3 regions of the Huintestinicola sp. genome follow, and region 3 is predicted to be linked to each of the others. Evidence: predicted binding sites of a transcription regulator. Region 3 holds the regulator's gene; each other region holds the start of a gene.
What was found. The regulator HrcA, encoded in region 3, represses chaperone genes, less so after heat shock. The targets are predictions, from matches to a motif close to TGTTAGCACTCNNNNNNNNNGAGTGCTAACA.

Region 1 (7,034 bases), on a different contig from region 3:
ATCGAAGAAAATTTCTGAGGAATATCCCAAAACATCATCTCCCCTTGCTAATGCAGGGGGAGATTTGAAAAGCTGAAAGGAATAATTTATGGTTAATTTTACAGGCTACAAAAAAGGAGTTAACTTAGGCGGCTGGCTCTCGCAGTGCTGCCATACCAAAGAGCATTATGACAGCTTTATCACCGAAGAGGATATCAAGAAAATTTCCACCTGGATGGCAGATCATGTCCGCCTGCCGATAGACTACAATCTTCTTGAGGACGAAAACGGAAACTTCAAGGAGGAAGGCTTTGCATATATCGACAATGCCGTAAGCTGGTGCAAAAATGCCGGACTTAATATTATCCTGGACCTGCATAAGACCGCCGGCTACTCCTTCGATAAAGGCGAGGGCGAATCGGGCTTTTTTGAAAGTCCTGCTCTGCAGGAGCGCTTTTTAAAGCTCTGGGAACGCATTGCGGAGCGTTATGCAGTAAATGACGGCACAATTGCATTTGAGCTTCTGAACGAAGTAACAGAGCAGAGCTACAGTGAGACCTGGAACAAGCTTATCAAATGCTGTATCGAGCGTATCCGCAGGCTTGCTCCCGACACCTTCATCCTCGTAGGCGGTTACTGGCAGAACAGTCCCGACGCCGTGCCCGACCTTGAAGCGCCCTATGATGATAAGGTGGTATATAATTTTCATTGCTATGACCCTATGAACTTTACGCACCAGGGCGCATACTGGTACGAGGGAATGGACACAAAATTCAGAATGAGCTTTGATAAGTGCGATCCCCCCGTAACTCCCGAATTTTTCATGGACAGATTCAGCCGTGCTTATGAAGCAGCAAAGAAAAACGGTACTGTGCTGTACTGCGGCGAATACGGAGTTATCGAAAATGCCGAGCCCGAGGATGTTCTGAAATGGTTCAAGGCGATAAACACCGCTTTCGACAGGCTTGATATCTCCCGTGCGGTCTGGAGCTACAAGGAAATGAACTTCGGAATTGCCGATGACAGAATGGAAAAAGTAAGAAGAGAGCTTATCCGTTATTTATGATATAAACTTAATGTGCCTCTCCCCGCAGCAACAGGGAGAGGCACATTTTTTATCAGAAATCAATTATTCCAAGACCTCTAAGAACGGAGCTTACAAAGATTATCAGAATAAAAACAGGCGCAATATACTTGATAACTACAGTATAAAGCTTCTTGCTTTTAAACGACGAACTGAGTTCCACCTCAGAAGTCACCGTATCGACCTTGACAACATAGCTTACAAAAATGCAGGTAAGGAAGGCAACGACAGGCATAAGAACGTTGTTGCTGATAAAGTCGAAGAAATCGAGTATTGAAAGACCGAGTATCTGAACGCTTTCGAGGAGTCCAAATCCGAGAGATGAGGGCACTGCCATTATAAACGAAGCAATTGCAACGATAAGGCAGATAACAGGTCTTTTAAGCGATGTCTTTTCTTCGATGAAGGATACTATGGTCTCCATAAGGGAAATGGCAGAGGTCAGAGCCGCAAACAGTACCAGGATAAAGAATACCGCTCCCATTACCGAGCCGAAGGGCATACTGTCGAAAACCTTCGGTAAAGTAATAAACATAAGGCTGGGACCTGAGCTGAGCACCGACTCATCTCCGCCCGAAAAGGCGAAAACTGCGGGAATAATAATAAGTCCCGAAATGAATGCGATACCAGTATCAAAAATTTCGATCTGACGGACAGAGCTTTCCAGATCGCTGTCCTTATTCATATAGGAACCATAGGTTATCATAATTCCCATTGCCAGAGACATGGAATAGAAAAGCTGTCCCAGAGCCGCAAAAACCAGACTTATCGAAAATTTGCTGAAATCAGGTTTCAGATAGTAGATAACGCCGTCCATTGCTCCGTCTCTCGTTACGCTGTAGACAGCAATTATAACAGACAGCACCACAAGCACGGGCATAAGTATTCGGCTTGCTTTTTCAACGCCCTTTTGTACGCCGAGCATAACTACAACGGCAGTAAGTATCAGAAATACACTGAGCCAAATAACAGGTTCGGCTGTCTGAGAAATAAATCCTGTAAAATATGTATCCCCTGCCGCAGCCTTGCCCTGACCCGAGCAGAATGCAATAAGATATTTGACCACCCAGCCGCCGATAACGCTGTAATACGGGAAAATAATACAGGGAACAAGACTTGCAAGCACACCTGCAAATCCCCATTTTTCATTCAGCGCGGCAAATGCACCCAGGGCGCTTTTTCCCGTTTTTCTGCCTATGGCAACCTCGGTTATCATAAGTGCAAAGCCGAATGTGACTGCTATCAGCAGATAGATGAGCAGGAACATTCCTCCGCCGTATTTTGCCGCAAGATATGGAAATCTCCATAAATTTCCAAGTCCCACAGCTGAGCCTGCGGCAGCAAGGATAAACCCTATCCTGCTTGTAAAGCTATTCTTTTTTTCCATTAAAGAACCTCCCGTTTGATCACATATTGCTTATTATACCATATAATCAAACAGATTTCAACCGTTATAGGGAATTTTATCATATTTGCATATAGGAAATTTTTTCAAATTTGCAGAAATGATATTAAATAGAACACTAAAGCGGCAAGCCCCTGCTTACCGCTTTGAAAAAAATATTACCGAAATATCTATCATCTTATTTTATGGAATTATAAAAATCCCGAAGAACATAAAACGCCGCTTTTTTATGAGTTTTATCAGCCGAAAGCAGACCCTTTGTGTTGTAGTACCGCTGATTAACGGAAGTTCTTCTTGGGCAGCGGAAATCATGAAGTATCCAGGGGGTCATACCCTTGATGTATGTGATTTTTCTGATGTTTTCTATCTGCTTTTCATATACATATGCCTGACAGTCCTCAGTGCCCTTGTCGGTAACGGTGCCTCTCAGTCCGGGATATGCGTCTGCGCCGAACTCGGTAATGATAACAGGCTTTTTCGGGTCGCTGTTTTGGAAAAGCTCGGGGAGCATCCGCAGGTCTGCTGTGTACCAGCCGCAGTATTCGTTCACGCCGATAATGTCAAGATACTGCTCAAGCCTGTCCTCGATGGCATTTTTCTCAAAATTTACAAGACAGGCGGCGGAAACAAGCCTTGTGGGATCGTTTTTGCGGGCACATTCCGCAAGCCCGCCCATAAATTTAAGTCTGTCGTCCGTATCGGAATTTTCATTGCCCACCGACCATATTATCACGCTTGCACGGTTGTAGTCCCGTGTAATAAGCTCCCTCAGCTGATTTTGAGCATCACTGTAGGTATCCTCCGACCAGAAATGCACCTCCCAGTAAACGGGTATCTCTTCCCAGAGAAGCAGCCCCAGCTCGTCTGCAAGCTGAGCCATTCTCTCACTGTGCGGATAATGCGCCACACGCATAAAATTACAGCCCAGTTCCTTTGCCGCACGGATATTTTCTATGCGCTCCTCATCGGTAAGCGCCTTGCCGTTTGACACGCTGTCCTCGTGGCAGCTTATTCCTCTGAGGAATACAGGCTTGCCGTTAAGAAGAATATCCATACCCGACCTGCGAATCTCGCGGAAGCCCACTCTGTCCCGCACTGTATCGGTAAGGCATGAGAGCGAAACATCATACAGCTTCGGATCTTCGGGCGACCACAGCTCGGGAGATGCTTCAAATACAAGCTCACCCTTTCCGTTTTCCACAGCTATTTCCTCGGAAATGTGAAGCTCGTCTATGGTGAGTACCGCTTTTTCGTTTACCGCTTCGGACATAGTAACGCAGGCACGTATTTTCTTAAAGCCGCTTCCCGGTTCAAGGGCTATCTTAAGCTCCTTGATATGTACCTTCGGCACACGGATAAGCTCGATATCACGGTAGATCCCGCCATAGTTGAACCAGTCGGTATTTGAGGGCGGCACCTGCTCATTCCGTCTTGCGCTGTCTGCCTGAATAATTATGCGGTTGTCATGCTCCAGGAAATCGGTGATGTCAAAATAGCAGGGTGTTGAGCCGCCCCGATGCATACCCACATATTTTTTATTGATAAACACTCTGCACAGATAATTTGCCGCACCGATCTTCAGTATCATACGCTCATCATCGTTCTGCTTTGCGTACAGGAATTTCCTTGTAAATATCATGCTGCCCTCGTAGAGCATATACATCTTATCCGCAGTATTCCAGCAGCACGGGAGAGTCATAAGCTCCCACTCATCAAAGGAAAAGTCCACAGGCAGAGTATTTCCCCCGCCGTCATAATAGTTTTCCTCGAACCATTTCTGTCTGATAAATGTGTCATACTGGTCAACAGCATAATGCCAATGACCGTTTAAGGACTCTTTTTTCCTAAATCTGTCATATATCATCGAGTCTGCGGTGACAAGCTTTTCAAAATATTCCTTTTCGTAGTATTCCATAGGACGATCCGCTCCTTTCGTTATCCTTATTTTACCACATATCTTTTCAAAATAAAATATCAGAATTTGCCGATATCCCCTTGAAATATTTCAAAAATTGCTGTATGATAAAGTATATGAATGAGAATTACCGAATTTCCCACAACAAGGAAAAATACACCGACCCAATATACTTTCACAGCCACGATTTTTACGAGATCTACTTCTTTGTGGACGGCAATGTAAAATACTACATTGAAAACGAGAGCTATGCTTTATCGAAAGGAGATGTGCTGATAATTCCCCCGGGAAAGCTCCACCGCCCCGTAATTGACGGAGATCAGGTATATGAACGCTATGTGCTGTGGATAAGCAGCCGTTATGCCTCGACAAATAGGGGTATAGCCTGCTTTACCAATGAAATAATACAAATGACCGAGGAAAAGAACACCCGACTGACCTCCTTTGAAGGCGATGAGCTTAGGGCGCTGACAGGGCTTTTTGACAAGCTGCTTGAAAGCTATGTTTCCTCCGACCCTCTTGCCGTATTTACCGCCGGGAGCTGCATTACTCTTATATCAGAAGCCATTCTCCGCAAGCTGAAAACCGCTCCCAGGGCGGCAGAGGAACAGGAAGACCTTATCCGTCAGGTAATTTCCTATATCAACAGAAACGTTGTGAACGCACCCTCGCTGGAAGAGCTTTCCGTCAGGTTTTTCGTTTCCAAATATTACCTTTCCCACAAATTCAAGGAGCACACCAAAACAACCGTTCATCAGTACATTTTGATGAAAAAGGTAAATCTGGCAAAGGAGCTCCTTGAAAAGGGCATTTCCCCACAGGAGGTATGCGAAAGCTGCGGATTTTCCACCTACTCCAATTTCTACAAGGCATTTTCGGCTCAGACGGGAAGCTCTCCGAAGCAGTTCAGAAGGCAAATAAAATAGCTCTCAGTTCAAATATACTGATTATTGCAAAGTTCTCCTGGCATTTTTTTGTTTTGGATATAAAAGCAGAAAATATATTAACAAATTGTAAAAATATGCAAGTCCCTCTTGATTTTTATATACAGGTGAGCTATAATTATTTTAGCACTCAACAAGAACGAGTGCTAACACTTACAACCGTAAAGTGCTAATCACTATATATAATTTTTAAGGAAGTGCATTACAATGGCAGAAACCAAACAGTTCAAAGCCGAGTCCAAAAGGCTCCTGGATATGATGATCAATTCGATCTACACTCATAAGGAGATATTCCTCCGAGAGCTTATCTCCAATGCCAGCGACGCTATCGACAAGCTTTATTTCAAGTCCCTCACCGATGACAAGGTGGGAATGAGCAAATCCGACTTTGCGATAAATATCATCGCAGACAAGGACGCAGGCACACTTACCATTACCGATAACGGTATAGGTATGACCGCCGACGAGCTGGAAAATAACCTCGGTATCATCGCAAACAGCGGCTCCTTCAAGTTCAAGAACGAGAACGAAAAGAGCGAGGACGTTGATATCATCGGTCAGTTCGGCGTAGGCTTCTATTCCGCATTTATGGTCGCAAAGGAAGTAAGAGTCCGTTCAAAGGCATACGGCTCCGATAAGGCATATGTATGGACTTCCTGCGGCGTTGACGGCTACACAATTGAGGAAGACGACAAAGAGACCGTTGGTACCGAGATACGCCTTACCCTCAAGGACGATACCGAAAACGAGAAGTACAGCGAATATCTCAGCGACTTCCGTATCAAGGAGCTTGTAAAGAAATATTCCGACTATATCCGCTTCCCCATCAAGATGGACGTAGAGAAATCCCGCAGAAAGGACGACGCCAAGGAGGACGATTATTCCGACGAGGCATACGAGAAATACATTGAGAACGAGACTCTCAACAGTATGGTACCTCTCTGGAGAAAGAACAAGAACGAGCTTAAACCCGAGGATTACAACAATTTCTACAAGGAGAAATTCTACGATTACACCGACCCTCTCAAGTACATTCACTCCAAGGTCGAGGGTGCGACCACATATGACTCACTCCTCTTTATCCCCTCTCAGGCACCCTACAATTTCTATTCTAAGGATTACGAAAAGGGTCTCCAGCTTTATTCCAGCGGCGTTCTTATTATGGATAAGTGTGCAGACCTGCTCCCTGATTATTTCTCATTTGTAAAGGGACTTGTGGATTCCGCCGACCTCTCTCTCAACATATCAAGAGAAATGCTCCAGCACGATCACCAGCTCAAGCTCATTGCAAAATCCATTGAAAAGTCCATCAAGAGCGAACTGAAAAAAATGCTGAACAATGACCGTGAGAATTACGAGAAATTCTGGAAATCCTTCGGCGTTCAGCTTAAATTCGGCGTTTACGACAACTACGGCAGAGACAAGGACGCTGTTGAAGACCTGCTGCTCTTTACCTCTTCCGCAGAAAAGAAGCTTGTAACACTTGACGAGTATGTTTCACGAATGAAGGAAGATCAGAAGTACATCTACTATGCCGCAGGCGACAGCGTAAGCAAGATCGAGGCTCTTCCTCAGACCGAGCTGCTTCGTGACAAGGGCTATGAGATACTTTACCTCACCGATAATGTGGACGAATTTGCCATCAAGGTGCTTATGAGACACGGTGAGAAGGAGTTCAGAAACGTTTCCGAGGGCGACCTGGGCATT
Region 2 (7,034 bases), on a different contig from region 3:
GAAGGTCCCAGCTCGTGCAGGCGATAGACAGCCTCAAGGACAAGGAAAGAACGGTCATAACCCTTTATTACTACGAAAAGCTTAAATATTCCGAGATCGCAAAGGTGCTTGGCATATCCGAGTCAAGAGTATGCCAGATACACACCAAAGCGGTGGACAAGCTCAGAGAAAAAATTTCCGGATATATGATGGACTGACCATCATATATGATGGACATACCATCGGAAAGGCGGTAAAAGCAATGCTCAGAGGATATTACACCTCCGTCAACGGAATACTGAACGAGGAAAGAATATTAAACGTAATAACCAACAATCTCTCGAATGTAAATACAGCAGGCTACAAGTCCGACGCAGCTATCCCCACCACATTCCACGATAATCTCCTGCTCCTTGCAAACGGAGAGCGCAGCAAAACGGGCACTATCCGTTACAGGACCCTGCTTGAGACCAAGACCTCCCTTGAGTCGGGCACCTTCGAGCAGACAAATTCCCGTCTTGATATGGCTGTGATGGGCTCTGTGTATTTCAACATTCAGCGGAGAAACTCGGGAGAAGTGCTTCTCACCCGAAACGGTCAGTTCAATATCGACAACGAGGGATACCTTGCCCTGGGCTCCGCAGGCAGAGTTATAGACGATAACGGCGACCCGATACAGCTGGGCACTGCAAACTTCACCGTCAGAGAGGACGGTCTTATACAGGTAGAGGACGGCAGAGAGATACAGCTTGCGCTTACATTTCTCCCCGATGACTCGGACGTCGAAAAGGTGGATACCAACCTTATCCGCCCCTACGAGGACACCCCCTGGGGCAATATCCCCGAGGGAATGGTCTACCGCATAAGACAGGGCTGGTACGAGCGCTCCAATGTGAACGTTGCCGCAGAAATGGCGAAGGCAATAGACGCCAATGCCCTTTTCAGAGCAAATTCACAGGCTCTGCAGATAATAAACTCCGTAAATCAGCTTGCCGCAAACAATCTTATGAAGGTGTGATACCTTTCTGAAAGGAATGATAAATAAATGGGCAGGATAGGATTTTTCACCGCCACCACAGGCGTAATAAGCAATCAGATGGGCATGGACATAACGGGAAATAACCTTGCAAACGTAAATACCTACGGTTTCAAGGCGTCCCGCCCCTCCTTTGCAGACCTTGTATATACAAAGCGCAACAATAATATCGAGGAAGTCCAGACAGGACACGGCGTAAAGGTGGATAAGACCGACCTTATGTTTGAGCAGTCCACCCTGAGACATACCGAGCGCGACCTTGATTTTGCAGCCCTTGACGAAGGCTTTTTCGCCGTAGAGACCCCCTCGGGCAATACCGCCTATACCAAGGACGGCGCATTCTACATCACCGATATCGACGGAAACGGCACCTGGCAGCTCTGCGACAGCAAGGGCAGCTTTGTCCTCGATTACGAGGGCAACCGCATAACCGTCCCCTTTAACGAGGATATGCAGATAGAATATACGGAGCTTATCCCTCAGATAGGCACCTACCGCTTTGAAAACCCCTACGGACTCGACCAGTTCGGAGACAATTATTACATAAATACAGGCTCCAGCGGCGAAGCCATCGCAGACGATACCATCAAGAAAAAGCAGGGCTATATGGAAGCCTCGGGAACCAGCGTGGCGACCGAAATGACAAAGGTCATCGAGTATCAGAGAGCCTTCCAGCTTAATGTAAATATGGTAAAGCTCCACGATGAGCTGAATAACCTTGTCAACAATCTGAGAGGATAACCGCATAAAACCGATAGAAAGGCAGTGATATTATGTCACTTCAGAATATGGAACAGCTGAGCGCAATGCATTTTGACGTGCTCAGAGAAATAGGCAACATCGGTCAGGGAAACGCAGCCAGCTCACTTTCCCAGATGCTTAGCCAGGCAATAGATATATCCGTCCCCACCGTAAAGCTCCTTGACTTCAACGAGTCCGTGGAGTACCTGGGCGGCCCCGAAAACGTAGTTCTGGGAATGCTCGTGGGACTTAAAGGTGACATCAACGGAATGATGCTCTATGTGCTCCAGAAAAACTTTGCAAATTCAATGCTGAACTCCGTTTTCGGCAAGCAGATAAATGACCTTACCGAGCTTGACGAAATGGACATCTCCTTTATCCAGGAGATAGGAAATATCCTTGCAGGCTCCTATGTAAACGCCATATCCTCCCTCACAGGGCTTACGATAGACATTTCCGTTCCCACCATAAGCATAGATATGGCAGGAGCCATACTTGCAGTGCCCGCCGTAGAATTTGCCCAGATAGGCAACAGCGTGCTGTTTATCGACGACAGCTTCATCTTCGGCGACTCCCCCTCAGGCGGCGACAGCAGCGAGATCAAGAGCAATATGATCCTCGTTCCCGAGCTTTCATCTCTCGAAACACTGTTTTCCAAGCTTGGAATAGAAGTATAAAGCGTGATAAAGGCTTTTTTCGGGAAAATGAAATCATGCGGAAATACCGCTGTGGGGAGTGTAACGTAAAATGGTAAACATTGGTATAGCAGATCTTAATGTGGTAAAAAGTCCCGAAGTTCTGGCGACATATGCATTAGGCTCCTGCATAGGCATCTGCCTCTATGACGCAGAGCTGAAAATTGCGGGCTTGGCTCATATAATGCTGCCCTGGAGCAAGGACGCAGGAGCAGCCGCAGACAATATGAGAAGATACGCCGACACAGGCATAACCGAGCTTATACAGAAAATGGTGGCAATGGGCGCAAAAAAATACCGTCTCACCGCAAAAATAGCAGGAGGCGCCCAGATGTTCAGCACCACCTCCTCCGTATTCAACATCGGCGAGCGAAATATCGAAGCGGTAAAGAAGGTGCTCGGGACATATAATATCCCCATAATCGCCGAAGAAACGGGTCTGAATTTCGGCAGAACAGTATTCTTCTACAGCGAGGACGGCATTATGGAGGTAAAGGCAGCCACAAGACCTACAAAAAGAGTATAAATTATCGGGGCGAAAAGCCCCGATTTTTTTCACGACAGCATTTCGAAGACGAAGCTTCCGCCCCCGCTAACTTTTTGTGTCCCCATATATCACTTGATACCCTCAAACTTTTTCCAATAAATACAAAATCGCCGTACAGGAAACCTCCTGTACGGCGAAAAACATTTATTATAAAGAATATCGGTATTAGTACATACCGCCGTCCATACCGGCACCGGGAGCAGGAGCAGTAGCGGGCTCCTTGATGTCAGCAACCAGAGACTCTGTGGTAAGAACCATAGCAGCAACGGAAGCAGCATTCTGGAGAGCAGAGCGTGTAACCTTGGTAGGATCAACGATACCTGCAGGGATCATATCAACATAAGTCTCGCTGTAAGCGTCGAAGCCGTAGCCGACCTTTCTGGAGCGAACGATCTTATCAATGATAACAGAGCCTTCAAGACCTGCATTTGCAGCGATCTGGCGAACAGGTTCCTCAAGAGCCTTGAGAACTATCTGAGCGCCTGTCTTTTCATCGCCGGAAAGCGAAGCAGTGAGCTTGGAAACAGCGGGCATAGCATTGATAAGAGCAGTTCCGCCGCCTGCAACGATACCCTCTTCAACAGCAGCCTTGGTAGCAGCAAGAGCGTCCTCGATGCGGAGCTTCTTCTCCTTCATCTCAACCTCAGTAGCAGCGCCTACCTTGATAACAGCAACGCCGCCGGAAAGCTTAGCAAGTCTCTCCTGGAGCTTTTCCTTGTCGAACTCGGAGGTAGTTACCTCTATCTGAGACTTGATCTGATTTATTCTGTCCTTGATCTCGGACTTGCTGCCCTGACCGTCAACGATAATGGTGTTTTCCTTTGTAACCTTGACCTGCTTAGCACGACCCAGCTGAGAAACCTCAGTATCCTTGAGCTCAAGACCGATCTCCTCGGAAATTACCTGACCGCCTGTGAGGATAGCGATATCCTGGAGCATTTCCTTTCTTCTGTCGCCGAAGCCGGGAGCCTTAACAGCAACACAGGTGAATGTGCCGCGGAGCTTGTTAACGATAAGAGTGGAGAGAGCCTCGCCCTCGATGTCCTCAGCAATGATCACAAGCTTCTTGCCGCTCTTAACGATCTGCTCAAGAAGAGGAAGGAGCTCCTGAATGGAGGATATCTTCTTGTCGGTGATAAGAATGTAAGCGTCGTCAATAACAGCTTCCATCTTGTCGGTATCTGTAACCATGTAAGGAGTGATGTAGCCTCTGTCGAACTGCATACCCTCAACTACCTCGGAGTAAGTCTCAGCAGTCTTGGACTCCTCAATAGTGATAACGCCGTCGGAAGTGACCTTCTCCATAGCCTCTGCAATGAGCTTGCCCACCTTCTCATCAGCGGAAGAAACGGTAGCAACTCTCTCGATATCAGCAGAGCCTTCAATATCCTTGGAGTTTGTCTTGATAGCCTCAACAGCAGCATCAACAGCCTTAGCCATGCCCTTCTTAACTATCATGGGATTAGCGCCTGCAGCGATGTTCTTCATACCCTCTCTGATAAGAGCCTGAGCGAGAAGAGTAGCGGTAGTTGTACCGTCGCCTGCAGCGTCATTTGTCTTGGTAGCAACCTCCTTGACCAGCTGAGCGCCCATATTCTCGAAAGCGTCGTCAAGCTCGATCTCCTTGGCAATTGTAACGCCGTCGTTGGTGATAAGAGGAGCGCCGAACTTTCTGTCAAGAACAACATTTCTGCCCTTGGGACCGAGAGTTATCTTAACTGTATTTGCAAGCTTGTCAATGCCTGCCTGTAAAGACTTGCGGGCGTCTTCGCCGTAAATAATATCCTTAGCCATTGTAATGTACCTCCAATAAATTTAGAATGTTTCTTATTCAACAACTGCGAGAATGTCGGACTGACGGAGAATAGTGTACTCAACGCCGTCAAGCTTTACCTCAGTGCCCGCATACTTGGAAGCGAGGACCTTCTGACCGACTTTAAGCTCCATCTTTACCTCATTGCCGTCAACCATACCGCCGGGGCCAACCTCAACGATCTCAGCGATCTGGGGCTTCTCCTTGGCATTGCCTGTGAGAATGATACCGCTCTTGGTGGTCTCCTCAGCCTCAGTCATCTTAATAACAACTCTGTCTGCAAGTGGCTTGATTTTCATAACTAAAAAACTCCTTCCTATAAGTAGCTGCTAAGCAAATTTAGCAGTCAAACGCTTGATGTGTTAGCACTCTTATTTATTGAGTGCTAAATATATTTTACCACGTTCACTAAAAAAATCAAGTGTTTTTGCGTAAATCACTGTATTTTCATCATAATGCACAATTCGCATTGGAATGAGCAGGTAAAATATATAATATATGTAAACAGAAAGGCGTCCGACCCATGGGGCAGAAGCTGTCCGACGAAGCCGAACGTCTTTCCGGGAATTCAATTTTATACTAGAGAGGATATCCCCTCCCGAAAAGCGAATTATTGTATCTCAAGCCTCCGTGAAACGGGAACATCGGGCTGCTTCTTGGGCAGTATCATAATAAGGATACCGTTCTTGTAATCGGCGCTGATGTGGTCTGCGTCGATGCCCGAAATGTCGAAGCTTCTCTGATATGAGCCGAAGGTGCGCTCGCGGCGGATATACCTGCCGTTTTTGTCCTTCTCGTCATTATTTTCGGAATGCTCGGCTTTCAATGTCAGGCTCGAACCTGTGATATCAATGGAGATATCCTGCTTGTCGAAGCCGGGAAGCTCGGATTCCATAACGTACCTGTCGTCCTCCTCGCGGATATCGGTGCGGCAGGCGCTTATCCGCTTGCCGTCCTTCTCAAAGTCTGCAAAGGGGTCAAAAACGCCAAAAGCTTTTTCAAAAGGAGTTAAACCATACATAAAATTACCCTCTTTCCGATAATGGGGAGCCTGTGCGCTCCGCCTGTTTTTAACCTGTGGAGATGTTCTCCTTACGACCGCGATGCGCATTACTGAATTTCCAGCCTGCGTGTAACAGGAACATCGGGCTTCTTCTTGGGCAGGGTCATGATAAGGATACCGTTCTTGTAATCGGCGGTGATGTGCTCGGTGTCGATGCCCGAAATGTCGAAGCTTCTCTGATATGAGCCGAAGGTGCGTTCGCGGCGGATATACTTGCCGTTCTTCTCGTCAGTATTCTCGGAATGTTCGGCTTTCAATGTCAGGCTCGAACCGGAGATGTCAATGGAGATATCCTTCTTGTCAAAGCCGGGAAGCTCGGACTCCATAACGAACTTGTCATCGTCCTCGCGGATATCCGTGCGGCAGGCGCTGAACCTCTGACCGTCCTTTACAAAGCCGCTGTCAAGATCAGCAAAGGGATCAAAAATGCCAAAAGCTCTTTCAAAGGGAGTTAAACCGTACATAAAATTACCTTCTTTCAAAATATAGGAAGCCTGCTTCTGAAAGGAGCTGCTTCGAGATGGTGTGATTTGTATAAACGGGGTATCTGTACCGCATCATCTCGGTATCTTCCGTTTACGAGTATAATAATACCCCCCTATTATGATAATACAATATCCGTATTGTGAAAAAACGGTGAAATTTAGCAGTCTCGTTGTATGAGTGCTAACACTTGCAAGATACGAGTGCTAAAACATCTCCTTATATTTTTCCCCATAGCCATATCAGTATTCATATTATAGCACATTTGTCTCAATTTGTCAATACATTTCAGCACAAAAGTGCCATTTCAATACAAATTCATCTGAATAACCAAAAACAAGCAGCCCGATTTGTAAAATCAGCACATATATTCCAAAAATAAAAGAGCCGATGCATAAAACCGCACCGGCTCATAAAAATATATTCAAATTCAGCAGCTTCCGTGCTTGACCCTGTCCATGACCTCAGCTCGCTTAGCGTCGTTGAAGCGGTCAAGAGTGCCCACAAGATAGCCCGTAATTCTTCTTATTCGGTCAAAGGGAACGCTTTCAAAATAATAATTCAGATCGACGAAATCGCCGTCAAGAGCGATATCAATGCCCACGATCTTTTTCCCGGGGTAATTCTCCTCGCCGTGCCTGATGTAAGCCTCAAGCTCCTCATTGGAAATTTCTCCG
Region 3 (7,034 bases):
ATTGTGGACTCAACCAGGTCGTGAGTCAGCTCGTCAAACTTAGCCTTTGTAAGAGTAAGCTCAAGGTGCTTGGGGCCTGTAGCGTCAGCAGTGATATAGGGAAGGTTTATCATGGAAGAGGGAGTGGAGGAAAGCTCTATCTTGGACTTTTCAGCAGCCTCTTTAAGTCTCTGCATAGCCATCTTGTCGCCGGAAAGGTCAATTCCGTCGGAAGCCTTGAAGGAGTCTATCATCCAGTTGATGATACGCTGGTCGAAGTCATCGCCGCCCAGGTGGTTGTTGCCGGCAGTAGCCTTGACCTCCTGAACGCCGTCGCCCATTTCGATGATGGATACATCGAAGGTACCGCCGCCCAGGTCATAAACCATAACGGTCTGATCCTGCTCCTTGTCGATACCGTAGGAAAGAGCAGCAGCGGTAGGCTCGTTGATGATCCTCTTGACATTAAGACCTGCTATCTGTCCTGCGTCCTTTGTAGCCTGACGCTGAGCATCGGTGAAGTATGCGGGAACGGTGATAACAGCCTCTGTAACAGGCTCGCCCAGATAAGCCTCAGCATCAGCCTTCAGCTTCTGGAGTATCATAGCGGAAATTTCCTGGGGAGTGTACTTCTTGTCGCCGATAGTTACCTTGTAGTCTGTACCCATATGTCTCTTGATGGAGGAGATGGTCCTCTCGGCGTTTGTAACAGCCTGACGCTTTGCGACCTGACCTACAAGTCTCTCGCCTGTCTTTGTGAAGCCTACAACGGAGGGAGTAGTTCTTGCACCTTCGGAGTTTGCGATAACGACTGCGCTGCCGCCCTCCATAACGGCTACGCAGGAGTTAGTTGTACCAAGGTCGATACCAATGATCTTTGACATAAAAATTCTTCCTTTCAAAATGTGGATTTTTTCATTTTATTTTTCCTGATATAAGGGAAATGTTACGGATTAGCCACCGTCACCATTGCGTGGCGGATAACCTTTTTGCCTAAGGTGTAGCCCTTCTGGAGAACTGCCGCAACGGTGTTCTCGCCTAAATTCTCGTCCTCGCAGCTGCTTACCGCATTGTGAAGATTGGGGTCAAAGGGCTGACCCACAGCGTTTATCTCGGAAACGCCCAGCTTTTCAAGAATGGTAAGATACTGCTTGAATATCATTTCAACGCCCTTCTTGAAATTCTCGTCGGAGCATTCCGCAGATGCCGCTCTTTCAAAGTTGTCGATAACTCCCAGCACCTCGGTAACGGTCTTTATAAGAGCGTTGTCGTAAGCGTCCTGCTTTTCCTTGAGGGAGCGTGTGCGGTAGTTGTAATACTCTGCGTCAAGGCGGAGATATTTTTCCTTTTCGTCCGCAAGCTCCTTTTTAAGGCTTTCAACCTCTGCCGCCAGCTTTTCCTCGGCGGTAGGCTCGGGAGCCGCTTCCTCCGCAGGCTTATCGGCGCTGTCGGCATCGGCAGTTTCAGCCGCAGCCTCCTCGGCTACGGGAGCCTCCTGTTCTGCTGCTTCCTGTTCGGTACTGTCGGTCTGCTTTTCCTTTTCTTCTGCCATTTTTATATATCATCCTTTCTGTCCGTCATCTTTCGTTTCCAGCGCGGGCGGGAAGCTGTCGGAATCCTCCGAAAGCAGCTCGCTTATCCTGTCGGTCATATACTCGATGTAAGGTATCACCTTCGCATAATCGAGTCTCAACGGACCGATAAGTCCCAGGGAGCCCGCTGTCCGCTTGCCCTTTTTAATGGGGGAAACGATCATACTCGAATTGCCGATAACAAAGCCGCCGTCCTCTCCGAACAGTACCTTCAGCTCGCTGAAGCTGTCGTCAAGGAGCTTTGAAAACTCGTTTTTCTGTTCAAAGAATTTGATAACGTCGCCTGCTTCGATATCGTTTCGCTTTAAAAGGTTCTTTTCGCCGCTGACGTGAACGTCGCTCTGCATAAAGCCCTTTGCCAGCTCTCTTATCCCCTTCATAAGGGGGGAAAGAGTGACGGTATATGCACCCATCGCCTCGGCAAGGCGTTCCAGCGTTTCGTCCGAAAGACTGTCAACGCTCATTCCGCTGAGGTTTCTGGTCATATATTCATTGAAAAACGCAAGCTGCTCGTGAGTAAGGTCAAGCTCCAGCCTGCACACCTTGTTCTGTATACTGCCCGACGAGGTTATCATCAGCAGCACATACATATGCTTTCCCGTGGGAACAGCGTCGACCTTTGCGATCACCGAAAACTGAGGAGCGCAGTTTGAGACCACAGCCGCACAGTCGGTTATCTCCGCCAGAGCTCTGGTGGCATTGTCAATGAGAGCCTCCTCCGTGGAGAAATCCTCGCCCAGGGCTTCGTCGAGCATTGCCTTTTCATCGTCGGACAGCGCTCTTTTTGGCATAAGCGTTTCAATATAAAGCTTATATCCGCTGTATGTGGGGATACGCCCTGCGGAGGTATGGGGCTGCTCTAAGAACCCCAGCTGCTCCAGCATTGCCATATCATTTCTGATGGTGGCGGAGGAAACTCTGATATCGGGGAGAGCAGCGATGGTTTTCGAGCCTACAGGCTCTCCTGTCCGGATATATTCATCTACAACTGCAGCCAGTATTCTGAGCTTTCTGTCGTCCAGCAGGATCATCACCCTCTTACTTTAGCACTTTAAACATCATTCTGTTAGCACTCATTCTTCTCGAGTGCTAATTATATTATACACCATTTTTCCGACTTGTCAAGGGGTTTTGAAAAAAAATTTAGCAAATTCACTCCGAGAGTGCTAAATTTACGTTCCGACATGGGTCAGAAAGGGCATTTCACCGGTTATTCTGCCCTGTTTTCAGGTCAAAGATACTTTTGAACGCTCTTCTGTGATCTTTATTCCACATCTGCAAAAAGCGTTTTTAATGTGGCAGCGTTTCCGGAAATATCTCCCAGTAAAACCGCCGTGCCGACTGCGGGAAATCATCAAGAATACCATGCTCCGGGTCGTAAAAAACGCCGTCCGAATACAGCGACCAATGCCAGCAGCGGGGTGTTTCAAGGCTGAGAAGGGCACAGGGAGGAAGGTCGGCTTTTGTCTGCGCCTGTCTGCGTTCGGAGGAAAATTTTACGCCGTGTTCGGTCAGGACGCGCTTCATTTCCCGAAGATCGGTCTCACGGTCGTTCCCGAGATATTCGCAGATGTGTTCGACAGTCGTTCCCAGCAGCATCGCAAGAACTGCCTGACCGCACTGCAGGTCGGTGGGTTCGTGAATATATTCAATGTTCATCTTTTTCATGCTCCTGTATTATAGCAAGACACAGAAATAGACTGACAAAAGGAGGCGAGTGCAAAGCTTGAAGAGTTAGGAACGAACCCGCAGGCAGGCTTGCCGCCTGTCAAGGGTGAGTGACGACACTATTCAAGCTTTGAACCGCCGAACTTGGCAGGATATTTTTGTGGATCGCTATAGTATTACATAAAAAACGGCTGCCGCACAGCAAAAGTGCAGCAGCCGGAAATTTCAGAATGTCACTTTGCGGCAATGGCAGGCTCATTCTCCGTAGATCGGCTGTCCTTATCCTTGAAAACCACCTTCAGCAGAACGGGAGTGAGGATAGTGGTCAGCACCACCATTATAACTATAGGAGCAAAGAACTTGTCGCTCATAAGTCCCACAGCCTCGCCCTTGTTGGCAACGATAAGAGCCACCTCTCCGCGGGAGACCATTCCCACGCCTATCTGCAGCGCTTCCTTATTGCTGTATTTGCAGAACTTTGCGCCCAGACCGCAGCCAACTATCTTTGTAAGGATAGCCACAAGCGTGATAAGAACGGTAAAGAGGATTATCTCCATATTCATCTCGGGAAGAACTACCTTGAGACCGATGCTTGCGAAGAATATGGGTGAAAGGAGCAGATAGGAAAGGGTATCGAAACGCTTGTTGATATAGTCTGCCTTCTTTGTTCCTGAGATCGCAAGGCCTGCAAAGAACGCTCCCGTAATGTCCGCAACGCCGAAAAATTCCTCGGCGCAGTAGGAAAGGATAAGGCAGAAGGCAAAGCTTATCACAACGTATCTTCTGAGCTTGACGGGGCTGTTGTCCGTCCATTTCTTGAACAGGTAGTGATATCCCACCGCAGCCACAAAGGTGAAGCCGAAGAAGCCCAGTATCTTTAAAAGCACAGTGCCTATCTTAACGGTGGGGTCAGCCATGCTGATGACCATTGTAAGGGCGATAATGCCTAAGATATCGTCGATTATGGCAGCGCCGAGTATCGCATTGCCCGCGGGAGTGGAAAGCTTGCCCATCTCCTTGAGGGTCTCGACGGTGATGCTTACTGAGGTGGCAGTGAGGATAATTCCGATGAAAATGTTCTGGAGCAGCTTGTTGCCGTCAACGGAGTCGTTGAAGAAATATGCCACAGCCGCACCGCCCGCAAGGGGTACCAGCACGCCGATAAGAGCGATAAGGAAGGACGCCTTTCCCGAGCGTTTGAGCTCCTTGATATCGGTCTCAAAGCCTGCGGCAAACATCAGCACGATAACGCCCACCTCTGAAAGGCAGCTGAGCATTTCGGTTGAATGGATAAGTCCCAGACAGGCAGGACCAAGAATAACTCCCGCCAGCAGCGCGCCCACCACCTGGGGCAGCTTTATCTTTTTTGAAAAAAGTCCCAATACCTTTGTGCTGATAAGAATAAGGGCTATCGAAAGCAGGTACGAATAATCTTCCATAAAAATCGTCCTTTCTTTAATAAACATTTTTATACCAGTCTGAATTATAGCATAATATTTGTGAATATTCAACACTTATTTTATAAACCTGAAAATTCTCATTTTTTGTAAAAACTTGATATATTATTAACGCCGCTATTGTGTAAAAAGACTGAAATCTGCAAGTATATCCCGTGAAAGAACGGTGAAATCATAATGCACATATTATAATATAATAACAGCGGCAGGGAACAGATATTACCTTTTTCCGAAAAGTTAGATAGTTTGTGTGGAATTTATTAAATATATTATATTTTTTAATATTTAATTCACGGCTATAAGATATAATATATGGTGTATAAATATAGTCTGCCGGCAGCTGCCGCAGACACAGACAGGGACAACTTTATTTAAGGAGAAAACAATGGGAAAGCGTAAGGTTATCGGAGTTATACTAACTGAACCCGAATCTATATATCAGCAGCGCCTGCTCAGGGGTATCTTTATGCAGTGCAGGGAATATGGCTACGACGCAGCCGTATTTGCGTCCCTCTCAAAGCCGGGAATGTTTTATAAGGATTATCAGGAGGGCGAGACAAATATCTTTGAGCTGATAAACTTCGACCTTGTGGACGGAGTTATCGTCCCGCCCATAACGCTTTCGGGAGACCAGGCTGTCCAGGATCACGTTCTCCATAAGCTGCAGAAGGAGTGCAGAAAGCCTGTTGTATCTCTTGATCTGCCCTTCGGAGATTATCCTGTTGTCTATACCGACGACCGCAGCGCATTTGCCGCAATAACCGCTCATCTGATCGACGTTCACGAATGCAGGAAAATATATTTTCTGACAGGCAGAATGGGCTTTACAGTATCCGAGCAGCGTCTTGCAGGCTATACGGATATAATGAAAAAGCGTGATATCCCCGTTGACGACAGTATGATCTTTTACGGAGATTTCTGGTATTCGGGAGGCGAATCCTTAGCCGACAGGATAATTTCCGGAGAGCTGGCAATGCCCGAAGCTGTAGTATGCGCCAGCGACCATATGGCCATAGGTCTCGTTAACCGCCTTGTGGAACACGGCATAAAGGTTCCCGAACAGATCATTGTTACAGGCTATGACGGAACTGCCGAAGCTGTTCTCAACGATATCTCCATAACCACCTGTATCCCGGATATCGGCAGTGCCGCCGCAGAAGCGGTGAACGTTCTCAGAAAGCAGATAGAGCCTGAGAGCCGTGTCATCCCCGTCCATTCGGGCAAGGATAAGGGACTTCGTATCTGCTCCAGCTGCGGCTGCCCCGAAAATATGGCATATGTAAAGGAATGTCTTAACAATTCCCTTATACGCTCCAACTGGAATTACAGCGATAAAGGGATAGAGGACCGCGTAGATATAAATATGCTCCTTGAGAGCTATATGTTTGAGAATTTCGCAGGCTCGGTGGATATCGATGACTGCCTTTACAAAATTTTCGGCTCGGATTACCTTATCAGACCATACAGCCGTTATTATCTTTGTCTCACGGAAGAGTGGCTGAACTCCGACGAGCAGCCTGCAAAGGGCTATCCCGACAAGATGAAAACGGTCATATACAAACGCCCCTGGAACGATTCGGGAGACAAATTTGAGGACTGCTATTTCTCCGATAACAGCGGAGAGGTCTTTGACACAAAGCTTATGCTCCCCCGTATGTGGGAGGAGCGTGAAGAGCCTTCCGTATTTTATTTTACTCCCGTCCATTACATCAAAGATACTCTGGGCTATTCAGTGGTGGAGTGCAGTCTGACTCAGGAGCATATAATCGGAAATGTCTACCGCAACTGGCTCAGAAACGTAAGCAGTGCCCTTGAGATGATAAGAGTCCGCACCCGCCTGGAAATGTTCTCCGAAAGAGACGCTATGACAGGTCTTTATAACCGTCGCGGAATGGAAAAGGAGCTTGACAAGCTGCTCAGGAATGCCAGATCCTCCGACAAGATGCTCGTATTCGTAATAGATATGGACGGGCTTAAATTCATAAATGACACCTACGGTCATACAGAGGGCGACTACGGCATAAGAGCCATCGCCAATGTTTCCCGTCAGATAACCAAGAATGACGAGATATGCGTAAGAGCGGGCGGAGACGAGTTTTACATAATCGGCGTGGGAGACTACAGCTCAATTGACGCTCTGATAAGAGTTCAGCGTTTCAATCAGGCTATTGAGGAGACCGACAAGGCCACCACCAAGCCCTATGAGATATCCGCCAGCATAGGCTACTGCTGCGAGAGCCTTTCCCATCAGATAGCCTTTGCCGAGCTTCTTCGGATAGCCGACGGAAGAATGTACGAAAACAAGGCTGCAAGGAAAAAGCAGCGAAGATAAAACAAA

Region 1: a site for HrcA is predicted at 5,449-5,479, ahead of htpG (molecular chaperone HtpG). Genes of this name have one in related genera too.
Region 2: a site for HrcA is predicted at 5,172-5,202, ahead of ACI4J0_RS12965 (co-chaperone GroES). Genes of this name have one in related genera too.

What each region holds. Positions count from the first base shown of each region.
Region 1 covers NZ_JBJERV010000095.1:102,252-109,285, forward strand. The annotation lists gene ACI4J0_RS11990 (ABC transporter substrate-binding protein) at 1-18, shown strand, start outside; gene ACI4J0_RS11995 (glycoside hydrolase family 5 protein) at 89-1,045, shown strand; gene ACI4J0_RS12000 (sodium-dependent transporter) at 1,098-2,450, opposite strand; gene ACI4J0_RS12005 (glycoside hydrolase family 2 protein) at 2,647-4,383, opposite strand; gene ACI4J0_RS12010 (helix-turn-helix domain-containing protein) at 4,488-5,309, shown strand; gene htpG (molecular chaperone HtpG) at 5,535-7,034, shown strand, end outside.
Region 2 covers NZ_JBJERV010000100.1:112,271-119,304, reverse strand. The annotation lists gene ACI4J0_RS12995 (sigma-70 family RNA polymerase sigma factor) at 1-197, shown strand, start outside; gene ACI4J0_RS12990 (flagellar hook-basal body protein) at 242-997, shown strand; gene ACI4J0_RS12985 (flagellar hook-basal body protein) at 1,025-1,756, shown strand; gene ACI4J0_RS12980 (chemotaxis protein CheC) at 1,789-2,433, shown strand; gene ACI4J0_RS12975 (chemotaxis protein CheD) at 2,504-2,977, shown strand; gene groL (chaperonin GroEL) at 3,164-4,792, opposite strand; gene ACI4J0_RS12965 (co-chaperone GroES) at 4,826-5,110, opposite strand; gene ACI4J0_RS12960 (Hsp20/alpha crystallin family protein) at 5,422-5,832, opposite strand; gene ACI4J0_RS12955 (Hsp20/alpha crystallin family protein) at 5,922-6,338, opposite strand; gene nrdD (anaerobic ribonucleoside-triphosphate reductase) at 6,788-7,034, opposite strand, start outside.
Region 3 covers NZ_JBJERV010000018.1:9,488-16,521, reverse strand. The annotation lists partial or broken gene dnaK (molecular chaperone DnaK) at 1-863, opposite strand, end outside; gene grpE (nucleotide exchange factor GrpE) at 926-1,531, opposite strand; gene hrcA (heat-inducible transcriptional repressor HrcA) at 1,541-2,602, opposite strand; gene ACI4J0_RS02900 (hypothetical protein) at 2,862-3,230, opposite strand; gene ACI4J0_RS02895 (cation:proton antiporter) at 3,473-4,678, opposite strand; gene ACI4J0_RS02890 (diguanylate cyclase) at 5,082-7,028, shown strand.